DNA from 3 places in the Cyanobium sp. LEGE 06113 genome. Region 1 is predicted to be linked to each of the others. Evidence: riboswitches for the same ligand, from Rfam matches in the RefSeq annotation. Region 1 holds a riboswitch; each other region holds the start of a gene.
The links. Region 1 has a riboswitch for cobalamin ahead of IQ220_RS00165 (fatty acid desaturase). Riboswitches for the same ligand answer to the same signal wherever they lie in the genome.
Positions count from the first base shown of each region.

Region 2: it holds a riboswitch for cobalamin, as region 1 does, so the genes downstream of both, IQ220_RS03840 (fatty acid desaturase) here and IQ220_RS00165 (fatty acid desaturase) in region 1, are expected to answer to the same signal.
Region 3: it holds a riboswitch for cobalamin, as region 1 does, so the genes downstream of both, IQ220_RS05960 (energy-coupling factor ABC transporter permease) here and IQ220_RS00165 (fatty acid desaturase) in region 1, are expected to answer to the same signal.

Region 1 covers NZ_JADEWM010000001.1:23,059-28,362, reverse strand. Annotated here, with positions in the region: gene IQ220_RS00180 (acyltransferase family protein) at 1-833, opposite strand, end outside; gene IQ220_RS00175 (arsenic resistance protein) at 945-1,841, opposite strand; gene IQ220_RS00170 (hypothetical protein) at 1,906-2,379, opposite strand; gene IQ220_RS00165 (fatty acid desaturase) at 2,381-3,427, opposite strand; cobalamin riboswitch at 3,624-3,799, opposite strand; gene IQ220_RS15415 (hypothetical protein) at 3,832-4,050, opposite strand; gene IQ220_RS15410 (HupE/UreJ family protein) at 4,062-4,439, opposite strand; cobalamin riboswitch at 4,465-4,607, opposite strand; partial or broken gene IQ220_RS00155 (pyridoxamine 5'-phosphate oxidase) at 4,696-4,803, opposite strand; gene IQ220_RS00150 (hypothetical protein) at 4,832-5,125, opposite strand; gene IQ220_RS00145 (CopD family protein) at 5,161-5,304, opposite strand, start outside.
Region 2 covers NZ_JADEWM010000001.1:738,139-743,442, forward strand. Annotated here, with positions in the region: gene IQ220_RS03825 (acyltransferase family protein) at 1-300, opposite strand, end outside; gene IQ220_RS03830 (arsenic resistance protein) at 412-1,308, opposite strand; gene IQ220_RS03835 (hypothetical protein) at 1,373-1,846, opposite strand; gene IQ220_RS03840 (fatty acid desaturase) at 1,848-2,894, opposite strand; cobalamin riboswitch at 3,091-3,266, opposite strand; gene IQ220_RS15525 (hypothetical protein) at 3,299-3,517, opposite strand; gene IQ220_RS15530 (HupE/UreJ family protein) at 3,529-3,906, opposite strand; cobalamin riboswitch at 3,932-4,074, opposite strand; partial or broken gene IQ220_RS03850 (pyridoxamine 5'-phosphate oxidase) at 4,163-4,270, opposite strand; gene IQ220_RS03855 (hypothetical protein) at 4,299-4,592, opposite strand; gene IQ220_RS03860 (CopD family protein) at 4,628-5,077, opposite strand; gene IQ220_RS16380 (alkaline phosphatase PhoX) at 5,081-5,304, opposite strand, start outside.
Region 3 covers NZ_JADEWM010000002.1:359,333-364,636, reverse strand. Annotated here, with positions in the region: gene cbiQ (cobalt ECF transporter T component CbiQ) at 1-474, opposite strand, end outside; gene IQ220_RS05965 (energy-coupling factor ABC transporter substrate-binding protein) at 458-769, opposite strand; gene IQ220_RS05960 (energy-coupling factor ABC transporter permease) at 774-1,493, opposite strand; cobalamin riboswitch at 1,554-1,703, opposite strand; gene IQ220_RS05955 (hypothetical protein) at 1,811-2,062, shown strand; gene IQ220_RS05950 (Y-family DNA polymerase) at 2,107-3,393, opposite strand; gene IQ220_RS05945 (LexA family protein) at 3,415-3,798, opposite strand; gene IQ220_RS05940 (succinate dehydrogenase) at 3,917-4,558, shown strand; gene IQ220_RS05935 (fumarate reductase/succinate dehydrogenase flavoprotein subunit) at 4,555-5,304, shown strand, end outside.

The DNA of each region.
Region 1 (5,304 bases):
CCCGCAGCGGGCGTGGCGCCGCTGAGCGTGAGGGCCAGGAACACCGCCATGCCCACCATCGCCAGCGCCACCAGGAGCCGGCGGCGCCGATCCAGCACCACCCAGAAGCCGCCCTGGTGGCAGAACAGGTAGCCGTAGACGAAATACAGCAGGTAGAGCAGCAGATTGGCCCAGTCGTCGTAGAGGTTCTGGAAGCCCGGCCAGCGGGGCCGCAACAGGGCCTCCGAGAGCATCAGGGGCAGGGCCAGCAGCAGCAACGAGCCCAGGCTCACCCGCCAGCCTGCACCGCCTTCAGGTGGGCTGGGGCTGGCCTGAGCACTCAGCCGGCCCAGCAGCGGCAGGCAGAGCAGGGTGATCACCAGCAGGTAGGCCAGAAACCAGAGGTGGGCCCACTCGAAGTGACCCGTCGGCCGAATCCCATCGAAGAAGTGGGGGTAGAAGCGCAGGTAGCCCAGGGCTGAATCCACGCTCTGCAGGTCGTGCACGTACACCTGGGGCGGCACCAGCACCAGGATGCCCACCCCCAGGGGCAGCAGCAGCCGTTGCAGGCGTTCGCGCAGGTAGGCCCCCGCACCGCGCGATCGCAGGGAGTACCAGCTCGCCGAGCCCGCCAGAAAGAAAAAGAGGGGCATGTGCCACTGATGCACCAGCACCAGAAAGCCCCCCAGGGCAGCGCTGCTCTCGGGGTTGCTCACATAGAACGTGCCCAGATCGCCCGCGTAGAACACCGCTGCGGCGTGGAAGGGAATCAGCAGCAGCACGGCCAGCACGCGGGCGCCGTCCAGGGCATGGCAGCGGGGCGCAGGGGAAGCAGCCGCAGCTGGACCGCTCACGGGCCCGTCAGGCCGGGGCTTCCGCCGCCAGCGCAGGACCGAACAGGCGGTCGGTGGCCTTCACATACCAGGCGGCGGCCTGCACCTGAACGATGTAGGCCAGGGCGATGATCAGGGCGATCTCGGAGCCTCGGGCCCGAAGGCCGTCATCGCCAGGGCCAGGGCGATCGAGAGGTTGCGCATCACCGTGCCGTACACGAGGGCGATGCCGTCGCTGCGGGGAAAGAAGCGGCGCGCCACGAGGGTGCTGAGGGCGAAGTTGATGCCGTAGAGCAGCAGCAGCGGGATCAGCATGCGCACCAGCAGCAGGGGCTGGCCCACGATCAGGGGCGCCTTGAGCGCCATGGCCACGGCCACGATGCCCACCACGCCCAGGGTGGAGAAGGGGGCCAACCGTGGCTTGATCACCTTCCTGTAGTGCTCCGCGCCCCTGGCGGCGATCAGCGCCACGCGGGTGATCTGCCCCAGCAGCAGCGGCAGGAACACGATCAGCAGGATCTGCTGGAACACCCTGGCCATCGGCACGTCCACCGCTGTGCCCATCAGCACCCTGGCGTAGAGCGGTGTGGCCAGGGACCCAAGCACCAGCCCCACCACGGTCATGCGCACCGCTGCTTCCAGGTTGCCCTTGGCAAACCCCGTCCAGGAGATGGTCATGCCGCTGGTGGGCAGCAGCGCCGCCAGCAACAGGCCCAGGGCCACCAGGGGTTGGCTGGCGAAGAACAGCCGGCCGATCGCCAGGGCCACGAACGGGATCACCAGAAAGTTGATCGCCTGGGCCGTGAGCTGCAGCCTGAGGTCTCTGCCACCCAGCAGCAGCGGCAACCGCAGGTCGATCAGCATCGGATACACCATCAGGAAGGTGAGGGGCATCACCAGGCTCACCAGCCAGGCCGAGGGCAGGGTCACCCCCCAGGCCAGGCCGAGCAGCATGGCGGCTGGGATGGCCCACACCAGGCGCCGCTGCAGGGCCATCAGCAGGGCGAAGGGCCAGGGGGCGGTGGCCATGGCGGCTGCAGCGCATCGAAGTCATCACTCTACGCGTTTATGCGCATAATCAGGTGTTATTGGGTCACGGCACTGCGGCGCAGGCGAATTCACTCCAGCGCCGTTCCACCAGTTCAAAGCAGGTCGGTGGCGCCGTGGGCAGCTTCCTGAGCAGGGCGATCAGCTCGGGGCCATGGCCACTCAGCAGCACCACCAGCTCCCTGGCCGGGTCGTAGCTGTCGAGGGCCCCCAGGCTCGGACGGATCGCTGCCGGTCCCAGCCCCTGGTGGCGCAGCTGGGCGGTCACCTCGCTTCGCGCCACATAGCGCCGGCTGAACCGCACGCCGTCGAGGCGCCAGTCGTGCTCAGGTTCGAGCGGAGCGGCCAGGTGGCAGATCAGCAGACCCCGGCCGCTGAGCCGATAACCATCCCAGGCGGCATGGCCGATCAGCAGGCTGTTCTGCTCCAGAAAGCGCGGTTCCCAGGCCCCTGAGCAGGCGGATTCCTGCCCATGCCAGGACCTCGGTCCCCGCCACGGCTGCCCTGGCCAAGCCGGCAAGTCAGGCCACGGCATCGACCTGCTCCGGACAGGGCACCAGGCGCTCAGTCTCCCGATCCCAGAGCTTGAACTGGGCGCAACTGAGCATGTCGCCGAGTCGCAGACAGGGCACAGCCGCCAGCAGACGGGCATTGGCCTGGTGGGCGGCGCGCAGGTTGTAGTTGGGAATGCGCTCCGAGAGGTGGTGGATGTTGTGGTAGCCGATGTCAGCCGTGAACCAGCGCAGCCAGGCCGGCATCTGCAGATAGCTGGTGCCTTCCAGAGCTCCCTGCATGTGGCTCCAGCCCTCGGTGTTGTGGGCGTAGCTGCCCTCAAAGATGTGCTGAACGAAAAAGATCCACAGGAACAGGGCTGCCGAGAAGGTGAGGGTCACGCCGTAGAGCCCCAGCACCAGGCCGAATCCCCAGCGCTGGCCGGCCGCCACCACCAGGGCGATCAGCACCACGTTGTTCAGCAGCAGATCCCAGAACTCGGCCGAGCGCGGCACGGCCTGGGCCCGGACCGCCCGGGAGATCTCCTTGAGAAGCGCCAGCCTGGGCTGGATGGCGAGGTAGTAGAAGCCACCGGGGAGGGCCATCAGCGGATGGCGCAGCAAGGCGTAGGTGGCCTGCTGCCTGGCACTCAGCTGGGCGTAGTCGTCGGTGGTGATCAGGTCGGTGACGCCGCGATAGCGCTCCCAGTCGCCATTGGTGCGGTGGTGAAAGGCGTGGTCGTTGGACCAGGCCAGCTGGGGAATGGCATTCACCAGCCCCAGGATGAAGCCCCCCACCCGGTTGAGCCAGCGGCTGCGGAACAGGGAATGGTGGCCGCAGTCGTGCATCAGGGAGAAGCAGCGCAGCGAGAACAGCACCAGGGGAATCACCAGCAGGGGCACGGCCCAGGGCGCCCGCTGGGCGAGATGGATGGCCAGGGCCCAGCAGGCCAGGTAGGGGCCCACGGCGCTGAGGATCTGATAGGCGCCGCGCCAGTTGCTGCTGCGGGCATAGGGGGCCAGAACGAAGTCGGCTGGCCGGAGATCGGTGGTCATGCAGGAGGGCGAGGGGGGCATCACGGCACGAGCGGATCAGCCGGCGCGGACACCAGAGGCTGGCGCCGGCCCGGTCCGGCCCTGGAGTGCTTGTTGGGGACGTGAACGTCTGCGGCGCGTCTCAGCGCTCGGGCAGGCCCTGGCAGGCTGAAGGCGGGTGGCTTCCAGGGCTGGAAAGAAAGGCTTGGCTCATCGTGGAACCCGGTCCGCGCCGGGGGAGAGGGGTGATCACAACGGCGAGCGTTCTGACTGAGGGGTGCTCCCAGGAGCGAACCCCATCACAGCTGCGGGACAGCGCCGGACTCGCAGAGGGTCCAAGAACCCCCTCCCCACCGGACTTTCCTCCTTGCGTCCAGGGTGTGAACCACTGGAACCGTCACGGCCAGTCTGGTGCAGATGTCAGCCAACTGACGCCTCTGCGGCGTTCAGCGGGCAGCGAAGGCGATCGGGCCGAGGATCAGGGCCGCGCCAGCGACGGCGAGCAGCAGGGCCACGGCGGCGGTCCAGCGGCTGGGCAGCTGCCGCAGCACGAGATAGCTGCTGCCGCTCACCAGCACCGAGGCGGAGAAGGAACCCGCCCACCACAGCGCTGAGGCGGCACCGGCCGGAGCCTCCTGACCATGGAGCATGGCGTGCACGGCCACGGCTGCAGCGATCAGGCACCGCAGAGCTCCAGGGCCGGCGCCAGCGGCGACTTCTGGCTGCGCAGCACCAGCAGGGCCACGGCGGGGATGGCCAGGGTCGCCAGCAGCTCGGCACCAGGCAGCCCGCCGCCCATGGCGCCGAACACGCCTCCAGCCAGGGCGCCAGCCAGCCCCCAGAGCAGCAGCTCGGCCGAGAGGTAGGAGGCCGCGGCGCCAACGGCGATCAGCAGCAGCAGGTGGTCGGTGCCCGCCAGTGGATGCAGGAAGCCTCCCACCAGGCCGCCTGAGGCCACGTTGTGGGCCTGGGCCGGCTGGCCGAGCAGCAGGGTCGTGGCGGTGGCCAGGGCCACCAGAAGGCCGAGGGAGCGGCTGGAGCGGAGGTGTTGCATGGTTTCTCCCGGTTTCCGCGCCGGGCAGGAAAGAACTCAAAGCGGCGAGCGTTCTGACTCAGGAGCAGGTCTCTCCATCACAGCTGCGGGACAGTGCCGGAGTTGCACCGGACTTTCCTCGTTGCCTTCCGGGCCAGAGGCTCGGAAACCACTCCGCTCCCATTGTGCTCCTGCTGCGGCGATTCGGCCGCAGACCTGATCCCACAGACCTGATCTCTGGGATTCAGGTCTTCCTCGCGCCAGCCCTGCTCCAGCCTCCAGCGGCGGCGACGCTGGCCAGTTGCAGCCAGCGGGCCGCCGGGGAGCGTCCTTCTCGCTCACGGGCGGCCCGCAGCAGGGGGCGCCAGGGGGGGAGCTCGGTCAAACGCTCACGCCCTCAAAGAGCCACGCCCTCACGCCGCTTGGCCGGAGCGCCGCTGGAACGCCAGCCCCGCACCACCCACAGCCGCTCCGCCTACAGCCAGCGCGCCAAGACCTCCTGCCACGGCCAGGAACCCCAGCGTCTGCAGGGCCAGCAGGAACAGGCCCAGGGCCGAGGCGGCCTTGATCTGGATGCGGGCCTTGATCAGCAGGGTGAGCAGCAGCAGCACCGTGGCCTGCAGGCCGGCGCTTGGCGGCGAGGGCCGCGGTGCTGATGAGGCTGAAGGGGCAGGGAAGCAGCATGGCTTGAGGGCAGTGCCCCCCATGCTGGCGGGTGGGCCCTGCCGGGCGTTGCCCCTGTTCAGCTGAAGCCCCCCAGCCGGATGCCGGCGCCCACCACCACGAAGGCGATCGCCAGGGCTGTGATGGCGCGGATGTGCCAGGTCAGGGGGCCCAGCCTGGCGTCGCTGAGGTTGGGGATGAGGCGCAGCCGGGCATCCAGGGC
Region 2 (5,304 bases), 720 kb from region 1:
CAGCAGCCGTTGCAGGCGTTCGCGCAGGTAGGCCCCCGCACCGCGCGATCGCAGGGAGTACCAGCTCGCCGAGCCCGCCAGAAAGAAAAAGAGGGGCATGTGCCACTGATGCACCAGCACCAGAAAGCCCCCCAGGGCAGCGCTGCTCTCGGGGTTGCTCACATAGAACGTGCCCAGATCGCCCGCGTAGAACACCGCTGCGGCGTGGAAGGGAATCAGCAGCAGCACGGCCAGCACGCGGGCGCCGTCCAGGGCATGGCAGCGGGGCGCAGGGGAAGCAGCCGCAGCTGGACCGCTCACGGGCCCGTCAGGCCGGGGCTTCCGCCGCCAGCGCAGGACCGAACAGGCGGTCGGTGGCCTTCACATACCAGGCGGCGGCCTGCACCTGAACGATGTAGGCCAGGGCGATGATCAGGGCGATCTCGGAGCCTCGGGCCCGAAGGCCGTCATCGCCAGGGCCAGGGCGATCGAGAGGTTGCGCATCACCGTGCCGTACACGAGGGCGATGCCGTCGCTGCGGGGAAAGAAGCGGCGCGCCACGAGGGTGCTGAGGGCGAAGTTGATGCCGTAGAGCAGCAGCAGCGGGATCAGCATGCGCACCAGCAGCAGGGGCTGGCCCACGATCAGGGGCGCCTTGAGCGCCATGGCCACGGCCACGATGCCCACCACGCCCAGGGTGGAGAAGGGGGCCAACCGTGGCTTGATCACCTTCCTGTAGTGCTCCGCGCCCCTGGCGGCGATCAGCGCCACGCGGGTGATCTGCCCCAGCAGCAGCGGCAGGAACACGATCAGCAGGATCTGCTGGAACACCCTGGCCATCGGCACGTCCACCGCTGTGCCCATCAGCACCCTGGCGTAGAGCGGTGTGGCCAGGGACCCAAGCACCAGCCCCACCACGGTCATGCGCACCGCTGCTTCCAGGTTGCCCTTGGCAAACCCCGTCCAGGAGATGGTCATGCCGCTGGTGGGCAGCAGCGCCGCCAGCAACAGGCCCAGGGCCACCAGGGGTTGGCTGGCGAAGAACAGCCGGCCGATCGCCAGGGCCACGAACGGGATCACCAGAAAGTTGATCGCCTGGGCCGTGAGCTGCAGCCTGAGGTCTCTGCCACCCAGCAGCAGCGGCAACCGCAGGTCGATCAGCATCGGATACACCATCAGGAAGGTGAGGGGCATCACCAGGCTCACCAGCCAGGCCGAGGGCAGGGTCACCCCCCAGGCCAGGCCGAGCAGCATGGCGGCTGGGATGGCCCACACCAGGCGCCGCTGCAGGGCCATCAGCAGGGCGAAGGGCCAGGGGGCGGTGGCCATGGCGGCTGCAGCGCATCGAAGTCATCACTCTACGCGTTTATGCGCATAATCAGGTGTTATTGGGTCACGGCACTGCGGCGCAGGCGAATTCACTCCAGCGCCGTTCCACCAGTTCAAAGCAGGTCGGTGGCGCCGTGGGCAGCTTCCTGAGCAGGGCGATCAGCTCGGGGCCATGGCCACTCAGCAGCACCACCAGCTCCCTGGCCGGGTCGTAGCTGTCGAGGGCCCCCAGGCTCGGACGGATCGCTGCCGGTCCCAGCCCCTGGTGGCGCAGCTGGGCGGTCACCTCGCTTCGCGCCACATAGCGCCGGCTGAACCGCACGCCGTCGAGGCGCCAGTCGTGCTCAGGTTCGAGCGGAGCGGCCAGGTGGCAGATCAGCAGACCCCGGCCGCTGAGCCGATAACCATCCCAGGCGGCATGGCCGATCAGCAGGCTGTTCTGCTCCAGAAAGCGCGGTTCCCAGGCCCCTGAGCAGGCGGATTCCTGCCCATGCCAGGACCTCGGTCCCCGCCACGGCTGCCCTGGCCAAGCCGGCAAGTCAGGCCACGGCATCGACCTGCTCCGGACAGGGCACCAGGCGCTCAGTCTCCCGATCCCAGAGCTTGAACTGGGCGCAACTGAGCATGTCGCCGAGTCGCAGACAGGGCACAGCCGCCAGCAGACGGGCATTGGCCTGGTGGGCGGCGCGCAGGTTGTAGTTGGGAATGCGCTCCGAGAGGTGGTGGATGTTGTGGTAGCCGATGTCAGCCGTGAACCAGCGCAGCCAGGCCGGCATCTGCAGATAGCTGGTGCCTTCCAGAGCTCCCTGCATGTGGCTCCAGCCCTCGGTGTTGTGGGCGTAGCTGCCCTCAAAGATGTGCTGAACGAAAAAGATCCACAGGAACAGGGCTGCCGAGAAGGTGAGGGTCACGCCGTAGAGCCCCAGCACCAGGCCGAATCCCCAGCGCTGGCCGGCCGCCACCACCAGGGCGATCAGCACCACGTTGTTCAGCAGCAGATCCCAGAACTCGGCCGAGCGCGGCACGGCCTGGGCCCGGACCGCCCGGGAGATCTCCTTGAGAAGCGCCAGCCTGGGCTGGATGGCGAGGTAGTAGAAGCCACCGGGGAGGGCCATCAGCGGATGGCGCAGCAAGGCGTAGGTGGCCTGCTGCCTGGCACTCAGCTGGGCGTAGTCGTCGGTGGTGATCAGGTCGGTGACGCCGCGATAGCGCTCCCAGTCGCCATTGGTGCGGTGGTGAAAGGCGTGGTCGTTGGACCAGGCCAGCTGGGGAATGGCATTCACCAGCCCCAGGATGAAGCCCCCCACCCGGTTGAGCCAGCGGCTGCGGAACAGGGAATGGTGGCCGCAGTCGTGCATCAGGGAGAAGCAGCGCAGCGAGAACAGCACCAGGGGAATCACCAGCAGGGGCACGGCCCAGGGCGCCCGCTGGGCGAGATGGATGGCCAGGGCCCAGCAGGCCAGGTAGGGGCCCACGGCGCTGAGGATCTGATAGGCGCCGCGCCAGTTGCTGCTGCGGGCATAGGGGGCCAGAACGAAGTCGGCTGGCCGGAGATCGGTGGTCATGCAGGAGGGCGAGGGGGGCATCACGGCACGAGCGGATCAGCCGGCGCGGACACCAGAGGCTGGCGCCGGCCCGGTCCGGCCCTGGAGTGCTTGTTGGGGACGTGAACGTCTGCGGCGCGTCTCAGCGCTCGGGCAGGCCCTGGCAGGCTGAAGGCGGGTGGCTTCCAGGGCTGGAAAGAAAGGCTTGGCTCATCGTGGAACCCGGTCCGCGCCGGGGGAGAGGGGTGATCACAACGGCGAGCGTTCTGACTGAGGGGTGCTCCCAGGAGCGAACCCCATCACAGCTGCGGGACAGCGCCGGACTCGCAGAGGGTCCAAGAACCCCCTCCCCACCGGACTTTCCTCCTTGCGTCCAGGGTGTGAACCACTGGAACCGTCACGGCCAGTCTGGTGCAGATGTCAGCCAACTGACGCCTCTGCGGCGTTCAGCGGGCAGCGAAGGCGATCGGGCCGAGGATCAGGGCCGCGCCAGCGACGGCGAGCAGCAGGGCCACGGCGGCGGTCCAGCGGCTGGGCAGCTGCCGCAGCACGAGATAGCTGCTGCCGCTCACCAGCACCGAGGCGGAGAAGGAACCCGCCCACCACAGCGCTGAGGCGGCACCGGCCGGAGCCTCCTGACCATGGAGCATGGCGTGCACGGCCACGGCTGCAGCGATCAGGCACCGCAGAGCTCCAGGGCCGGCGCCAGCGGCGACTTCTGGCTGCGCAGCACCAGCAGGGCCACGGCGGGGATGGCCAGGGTCGCCAGCAGCTCGGCACCAGGCAGCCCGCCGCCCATGGCGCCGAACACGCCTCCAGCCAGGGCGCCAGCCAGCCCCCAGAGCAGCAGCTCGGCCGAGAGGTAGGAGGCCGCGGCGCCAACGGCGATCAGCAGCAGCAGGTGGTCGGTGCCCGCCAGTGGATGCAGGAAGCCTCCCACCAGGCCGCCTGAGGCCACGTTGTGGGCCTGGGCCGGCTGGCCGAGCAGCAGGGTCGTGGCGGTGGCCAGGGCCACCAGAAGGCCGAGGGAGCGGCTGGAGCGGAGGTGTTGCATGGTTTCTCCCGGTTTCCGCGCCGGGCAGGAAAGAACTCAAAGCGGCGAGCGTTCTGACTCAGGAGCAGGTCTCTCCATCACAGCTGCGGGACAGTGCCGGAGTTGCACCGGACTTTCCTCGTTGCCTTCCGGGCCAGAGGCTCGGAAACCACTCCGCTCCCATTGTGCTCCTGCTGCGGCGATTCGGCCGCAGACCTGATCCCACAGACCTGATCTCTGGGATTCAGGTCTTCCTCGCGCCAGCCCTGCTCCAGCCTCCAGCGGCGGCGACGCTGGCCAGTTGCAGCCAGCGGGCCGCCGGGGAGCGTCCTTCTCGCTCACGGGCGGCCCGCAGCAGGGGGCGCCAGGGGGGGAGCTCGGTCAAACGCTCACGCCCTCAAAGAGCCACGCCCTCACGCCGCTTGGCCGGAGCGCCGCTGGAACGCCAGCCCCGCACCACCCACAGCCGCTCCGCCTACAGCCAGCGCGCCAAGACCTCCTGCCACGGCCAGGAACCCCAGCGTCTGCAGGGCCAGCAGGAACAGGCCCAGGGCCGAGGCGGCCTTGATCTGGATGCGGGCCTTGATCAGCAGGGTGAGCAGCAGCAGCACCGTGGCCTGCAGGCCGGCGCTTGGCGGCGAGGGCCGCGGTGCTGATGAGGCTGAAGGGGCAGGGAAGCAGCATGGCTTGAGGGCAGTGCCCCCCATGCTGGCGGGTGGGCCCTGCCGGGCGTTGCCCCTGTTCAGCTGAAGCCCCCCAGCCGGATGCCGGCGCCCACCACCACGAAGGCGATCGCCAGGGCTGTGATGGCGCGGATGTGCCAGGTCAGGGGGCCCAGCCTGGCGTCGCTGAGGTTGGGGATGAGGCGCAGCCGGGCATCCAGGGCCAGGGCCACGGTGGCGGCCAGCAGCAGCAGCTTGGTGCCGACCAGCACGGCGATCGGGTTCGCCGGGTTGAACAGCCCCTGCAGGCCCGGCAGGTAGATCCAGGCCATGGCCAGGCCGGTGATCACCTGGATCGCCAGGGCGGTGAGCCCCAGGGGCTCAAACACCTCCTCGTAGGCCCGGATCGGCGCGGCGCTGGCCTGGCGCAGGGCCCGGGGCAACACCCCCAGATCCAGCACCAGGTGGCCGCCGGTCCACACCGTGGCGGCCAGGGCATGCACGATCACCAGCCAGGAGAACAGAGACATCGCTCAGGGCAACAGCGGCCCGCCGGTTTGGCGGCTGATGGCCACGATCCCAGGCCGGGGCACCCTGCCGGGCACGCCCGAGGGCCAGTTCGAGCCGGTTGGCACCCAGCGCTCCTGCTCGAAACCCGCCCCGTCGCGATCCACCAGGGCGGTGGTGTGGCGGCTGACCTCCTGGGCCCTGCGGCTGCCGTGCACTTCACCGGGGTGCTGCACGGCCAGGAACAGGG
Region 3 (5,304 bases), on a different contig from region 1:
CAGTCGCAGGCGCCGCAGCACAGCGATCAGCTCACTGAAGGGCGTGGTGAGCAGCACGAACATCAGACAGCTGCTGGCGGCCAGCGAGCGGCTGATCAGCAGCGCGGCCTGCCCCACCCCCTGCTGGCTCACATACAGCATCCAGCCGCCGGCCAGGGGCCGGGCCAGCTGCTGCCACACGTCCCCGCGAGCGGTGGCGGTGAAGGCGTCGAGCGGCACCGCCTGCAGCAGCAGGGCCGGCAGGCTGGCGATGGCGAACCCCAGCGGCAACAGCAGCAGCGGCAGGTAGAGCCGCGCCGGGATCGCGGCGTACACCACGATCCAGAGCGCCAGCCAGAGGCTGATCAGGCCCTGGACCAGCGGAGGTGCCACCAGCCCCAGCAGCAGCAGCACCGCCGCAAAGGCCAGCTTCTGGCCCGGGGGCAACCAGCGCAGCCGGTTGCCGTAGGCCAGGGCGTCAATCCGGTGACTCATCGCCCCTGTTCAGAGCGCGTCCTTTGTAGAGCCCGATCACGTAGCCGATCACACCGGCGCCAAGGGCCGCCTGGCTGGCGAACAGCAGGCTTTCCACCTCGCCGCTGGGCAACGCCACCACGGCGTTGAACCAGGGCCTGTAGCTGGGCTGGATCTCGCTGATGGCGTCCATGCCCTGGCCGTCGGCACCGGAGAATTCGCCGCGCACGACCAGCACGGGCAGGGCGCTCAGGGCCACCACGGCGAGCACCAGCAGCCAGTTGCCCTGGGGGCGTTGCTTTCCAGAATCGGTCATGGGGTCAGCTCTCCTGGTGGAGCAGGCGGAGGGTCTTGAGCTCGGGCTGGCCATAGGACTGCAACCAGTTCCACACCAGCACGGTGAGCAGGCCTTCGGTGATCGCCAGGGGAATCTGGGTGATCGCGAAGATGCTGCCGAATTTCAGGAATGAGGCCATCACCCCACCGCTGGCGGCGGGGAAGGCGATCGCCAGCTGGCCAGCGGTGACCACGTAGGTGGCCAGGTCGGCGAGGGCGGCGGCGGCGAACACCGCCAGGCGCCTGTGGCCGCTGCTGCTGAAGAGCTGAAAGGCGCCCCAGGCCACGAATGGCCCCACGATCGCCATCGAGAAGATGTTGGCGCCCAGGGTGGTGAGCCCGCCGTGGGCCAGCAGCAGCGCCTGGAACAGCAGCACGATGCTGCCGATCACGGTCATCACCGTGGGGCCGAACAGAATCGCGCCCAGGCCGGTGCCGGTGGGGTGGGAGCAGCTGCCGGTGACGGAGGGAATCTTCAGGGCCGAGAGCACGAAGGTGAAGGCGCCGGCCAGGGCCAGCAGCAGCTTCAGCTCCGGGTGGCTGCGGCTGATGCGCGTCAGCGACCGCAGCCCCACCGCCAGGAAGGGCAGCGAGATCAGCCACCAGGCCACGGCCCACTGCAGCGGCAGGAAGCCCTCGGCGATGTGCATCGCCTGCGCCGGGGCAGGCGTTAATAGAACAAGGCAGAAACTGAGCGCAGCCATCAACGACAGGCTGGCCAGCTTTGCTGGCATGGTCTTCACTCTGTACCTCGCAGGTAAGACAGTTGAGTTGTGAAGAACGGCAGGTGTTCTGACTGATCAGGGTCCTGGGACCCTGAAACACAGTTGCGGGACAGCGGCCGATTTCAACGGCACTTTCCCTGTTGCCTCCGGCGGCTGAACCCCGCCGGAACCGTTCTGAATCTGAGCATACCCACGGCGGCTCAGCTCTTTCTCGCCCCGCTTCAGGTTTCGTGTCCGATTTCAGGGCGGCCGGCGTGCTCAGTAACCTGGGTGTGCTCCGTGTTCCCCCCGCGTCCATGGACTTTTTCGAAGTGCTCTGGCACGGCGAGGGCATCGGTGATGGCGGCGATCTGGAGGAGGCCCTGATGGCCTATGCCCTGGTGAAGCCCGACGACGGCGACTGGGCTGCCGCCTGCAGCGCCCCCGGCGCCGCTCCCTGCATCCGTCGCTACGCCTCCTTTGACGCCTTCCTCGACAACGCCGATGAGCTGGAGACGATTCCGGTCACGGCGGCGATGATCGAGGCCTGCCTGGCGCAGCTGCCCTGAGTTCCGCCCCACGACGAGCCCGGCCGCAGCGCTGATCCCGCCTTTCACTGCGCCAGCACCCGTGGGATCGCCTCCAGCCGCGTGGTGGCGGCCCGGGAGAGCCTGTCGCGCCGCATCGCCCAGGGCGGTTGCAGTCCGCAGGCGGCCCACTGCACGGTGCCGCGCCCGTAGCGGCGGTTGAGCCGGTCCACGGCGGCCATCAGGGCAGCGCGGCGCTGCTGCTGCTCCGGCGGCAGCGGTTGCAGCAGGTGGTGTTGCAGCAGCTCCTCGCCCTGCAGCTGCAGCAGCAGCACGCCGGCCTTCTGCAGCGGGTGCTGGGGACGGAACAGGGCCTCGGCCAGGGGCAGGGCCGCCGCCAGCAGCACGGCGGTGTCATGGCTGGGCAGCGCCAGGGTGAGGGTGGCGCTGTTGCTGTAGAAGCTGGTGCCGTTGAACGGGTTGCTGCGCACGAACACGCTCAGGGCCCCGGCCCGCTGCCGTTGGCGGCGCAGCTTCTCGGCCGCCCGCACCGTGTAGGTGGCCACCGCCTGGCGCAGCTCCGCGGCCGTGCGCACCGGCTGGCTGAAGCTGCGGCTCACGCAGGTTTCCTGCTTCGGCGCTGGCACCAGGGTGAGCGGCAGGCAGCGGTGGCCCCGCAGTTCCTGCTGCAGCCGCAGGCCCACCACGCCGCACTTCTGGCGCAGCTCACCGCTCGGCATGTCGCGCAGGGCGAGGGCATGGGCGACGCCCCGCAGCCGGCACCAGCGGGCCAGGCGCCGGCCGATGCCCCACACGTCTTCGATCGCCACCTGCTGCAGCCAGGCGGAGGGGTCGCTGCAGGCCCCCAGGTCGAACACATGGCCATGGGCCGGTTGCCCCTTGGCGAGGCGGTTGGCCAGCTTGGCCAGCACCTTGGTGGGGGCGAGGCCCACCGCCACCGGCAGCCCCAGCTCCCGCTGCACCGCCCGCCGCAGCTCCAGCCCCCAGGCGGTGAGATCGCTGCCCGGCGGCCGGGGCAGCAGGCCGAAGGCCTCGTCGATCGAGTAGATCTCCAGCTCTTCCACCCAGCGCTCCAGGGTGGCCATCAGCCGCTGGCTCATGTCGGCGTAGAGGGCGTAGTTGGAGCTGCGCACCACCACGCCGAGGCGCTCCAGCTGGCGCTGCACCTGGAAGTAGGGCTGGCCCATGGCGATGCCGAGCCGCCTGGCCTCGGCACTGCGCGACACGATGCAGCCGTCGTTGTTGGAGAGCACCACCAGCGGCCGGCCCAGCAGGGCGGGCTCCAGCACCGCCTCGCAGGAGGCATAGAAGTTGTTGCCATCGATCAGGGCGATGGCCGTGCTGGTCGGCATGGCCCCCTCAGCAGCGGCGGATCACATGGGTGGCCACCCCCCAGATGCGGGCGCGGGATGCGGGTGCAGCGGCAGGGCCGGGTAGGCGGGATGGGCCGCCTCCAGCCACTGCCGGGTTCCGCGGCCGGCCAGGCGTTTCACGGTGAAGCCGCCATCGAGCAGGGCCACCACCACCAGGCCCGCCCGCGGTTCGAGCTGCCGGTCCACCACCAGCAGGTCGCCGTGCCGGATGCCGGCATCGCGCATCGAGTCGCCGGCCACCCGCAGCAGCAGGGTGGCGCCGGGGTGGGGCACCAGCAGCCGCTGCAGGTTGAGGCCTGGCTGGGCGGTGGCCTGGCCTCTGGCCTGGGCGCTGGCGTGTGAGCTGGCCTGGCTGTTGGGGCGGCGCCTGGAGATGTCGGCCACGCCGTGGGGATCGTCAATCCACAGACTAGTACAAATGTACTGAGTGGATGCGGTGTCAGGGGCGCTGTTCTTCATACCATGGGCTCAACACCGCAGCCGATCAACGGTGGCCACGGGGATGGGCGCAACCACGCTGAGGCTGGGCACGGCGGGGGCGGGGCTGCTGCTGGTGCTGTTCCTGCTGGTGCATCTGGCCGGCGTGCTGCCGGCGGTGCTGGCCCCCGAGCGCTTTGAGGCCTATGCGGCCGGTCTGCATCGCGCCGCCTGGCTGCCCCTGGTGGAGCTGGCCCTGCTGGCTGCGGCGCTGCTGCATCTGGGCCTGGGGCTGGCCAAGGTGATCGCCAACCGCCGAGCCGGCAACAGCGCCAGCCTCAGCAGCCGTCGCGGCCAGCCGCTGGCGGCCCTGGCGGCCCGAAGCCAGGCGATCGGCGGCGTGGGGCTGCTGCTCTTTCTGGCGGTGCATCTGGGCCAGCTGCGCTGGCCGCGCCCTCCGCAGGGGGCCGAACGGGCTGTCCTGGAGGCGGTGCTGCGCCAGCCGGCCATGCTGGCCCTCTACCTCGCCGCCGCCGCCGCCGTGGGACTGCATCTGCTGCATGGCTCGGAGGCCGCCCACCGCAGCTTGGGCCTGCTCGATGCCGGCAACGGCCCCCGCATCCGCCTGGCGGGGCGCCTGCTGGCCCTGGTGGTGGCCATCGGCTTCGCGGCGGTATCCGTGGCGCTGGCCCTCGGCCTGGGGCTGCCTCTGCAGCCGGGGCCATGAGCGGACTGCCCGATGCCCAGCTGCCCGGTGGTCCGCTGCCGCAAGCCTGGCAGCACTGCAAGGAGGGGCTGCCCCTGGTGAGCCCGCAGCGCAAGCGGCAGCTGCGGCTGCTGGTGGTGGGCAGCGGCCTGGCCGGCGCCTCGGCGGCGGCCACCCTGGCCGAACAGGGCTACCAGGTGCGGCTGCTCAGCTTCCATGACAGCCCGCGCCGGGCCCATTCAGTGGCGGCCCAGGGGGGCATCAATGCCGCCCGTCCCCGGGCCGCCGATGGCGACAGCATCAGCCGCCTGTTCGCCGACACCGTGCGCGGCGGCGACTTCCGCGCCCGCGAGGCGGGCTGCTGGCGGCTGGCGGAGATCAGCAGCGGCATCATTGATCAGTGCGTGGCCCAGGGCGTGCCCTTCGCCCGGGAGTACGGCGGCAGCCTGGCCACCCGCAACTTCGGCGGGGCCCTGGTGAGCCGCACCTTCTACGCCCGCGGCCAGACGGGCCAGCAGCTGCTCTACGGCGCCTACCAGGCCCTCATGCGCCAGGTGGCCGCCGGCCGGGTGGAGCTGCTCTGCCGCCGCGATGTGCTGGAGATCATCACCGTGGAGGGGGTGGCCCGCGGCGTGGTGGCCCGCCATCTGATCAGCGGTGAGCTGGAGGTGCACACCGCCCAGGCCGTGCTGCTGGCCAGCGGCGGCTACAGCAACGTGTATTTCCTCTCCACCAACGCGCTCAAGTCCAACGCCAGCGCCATCTGG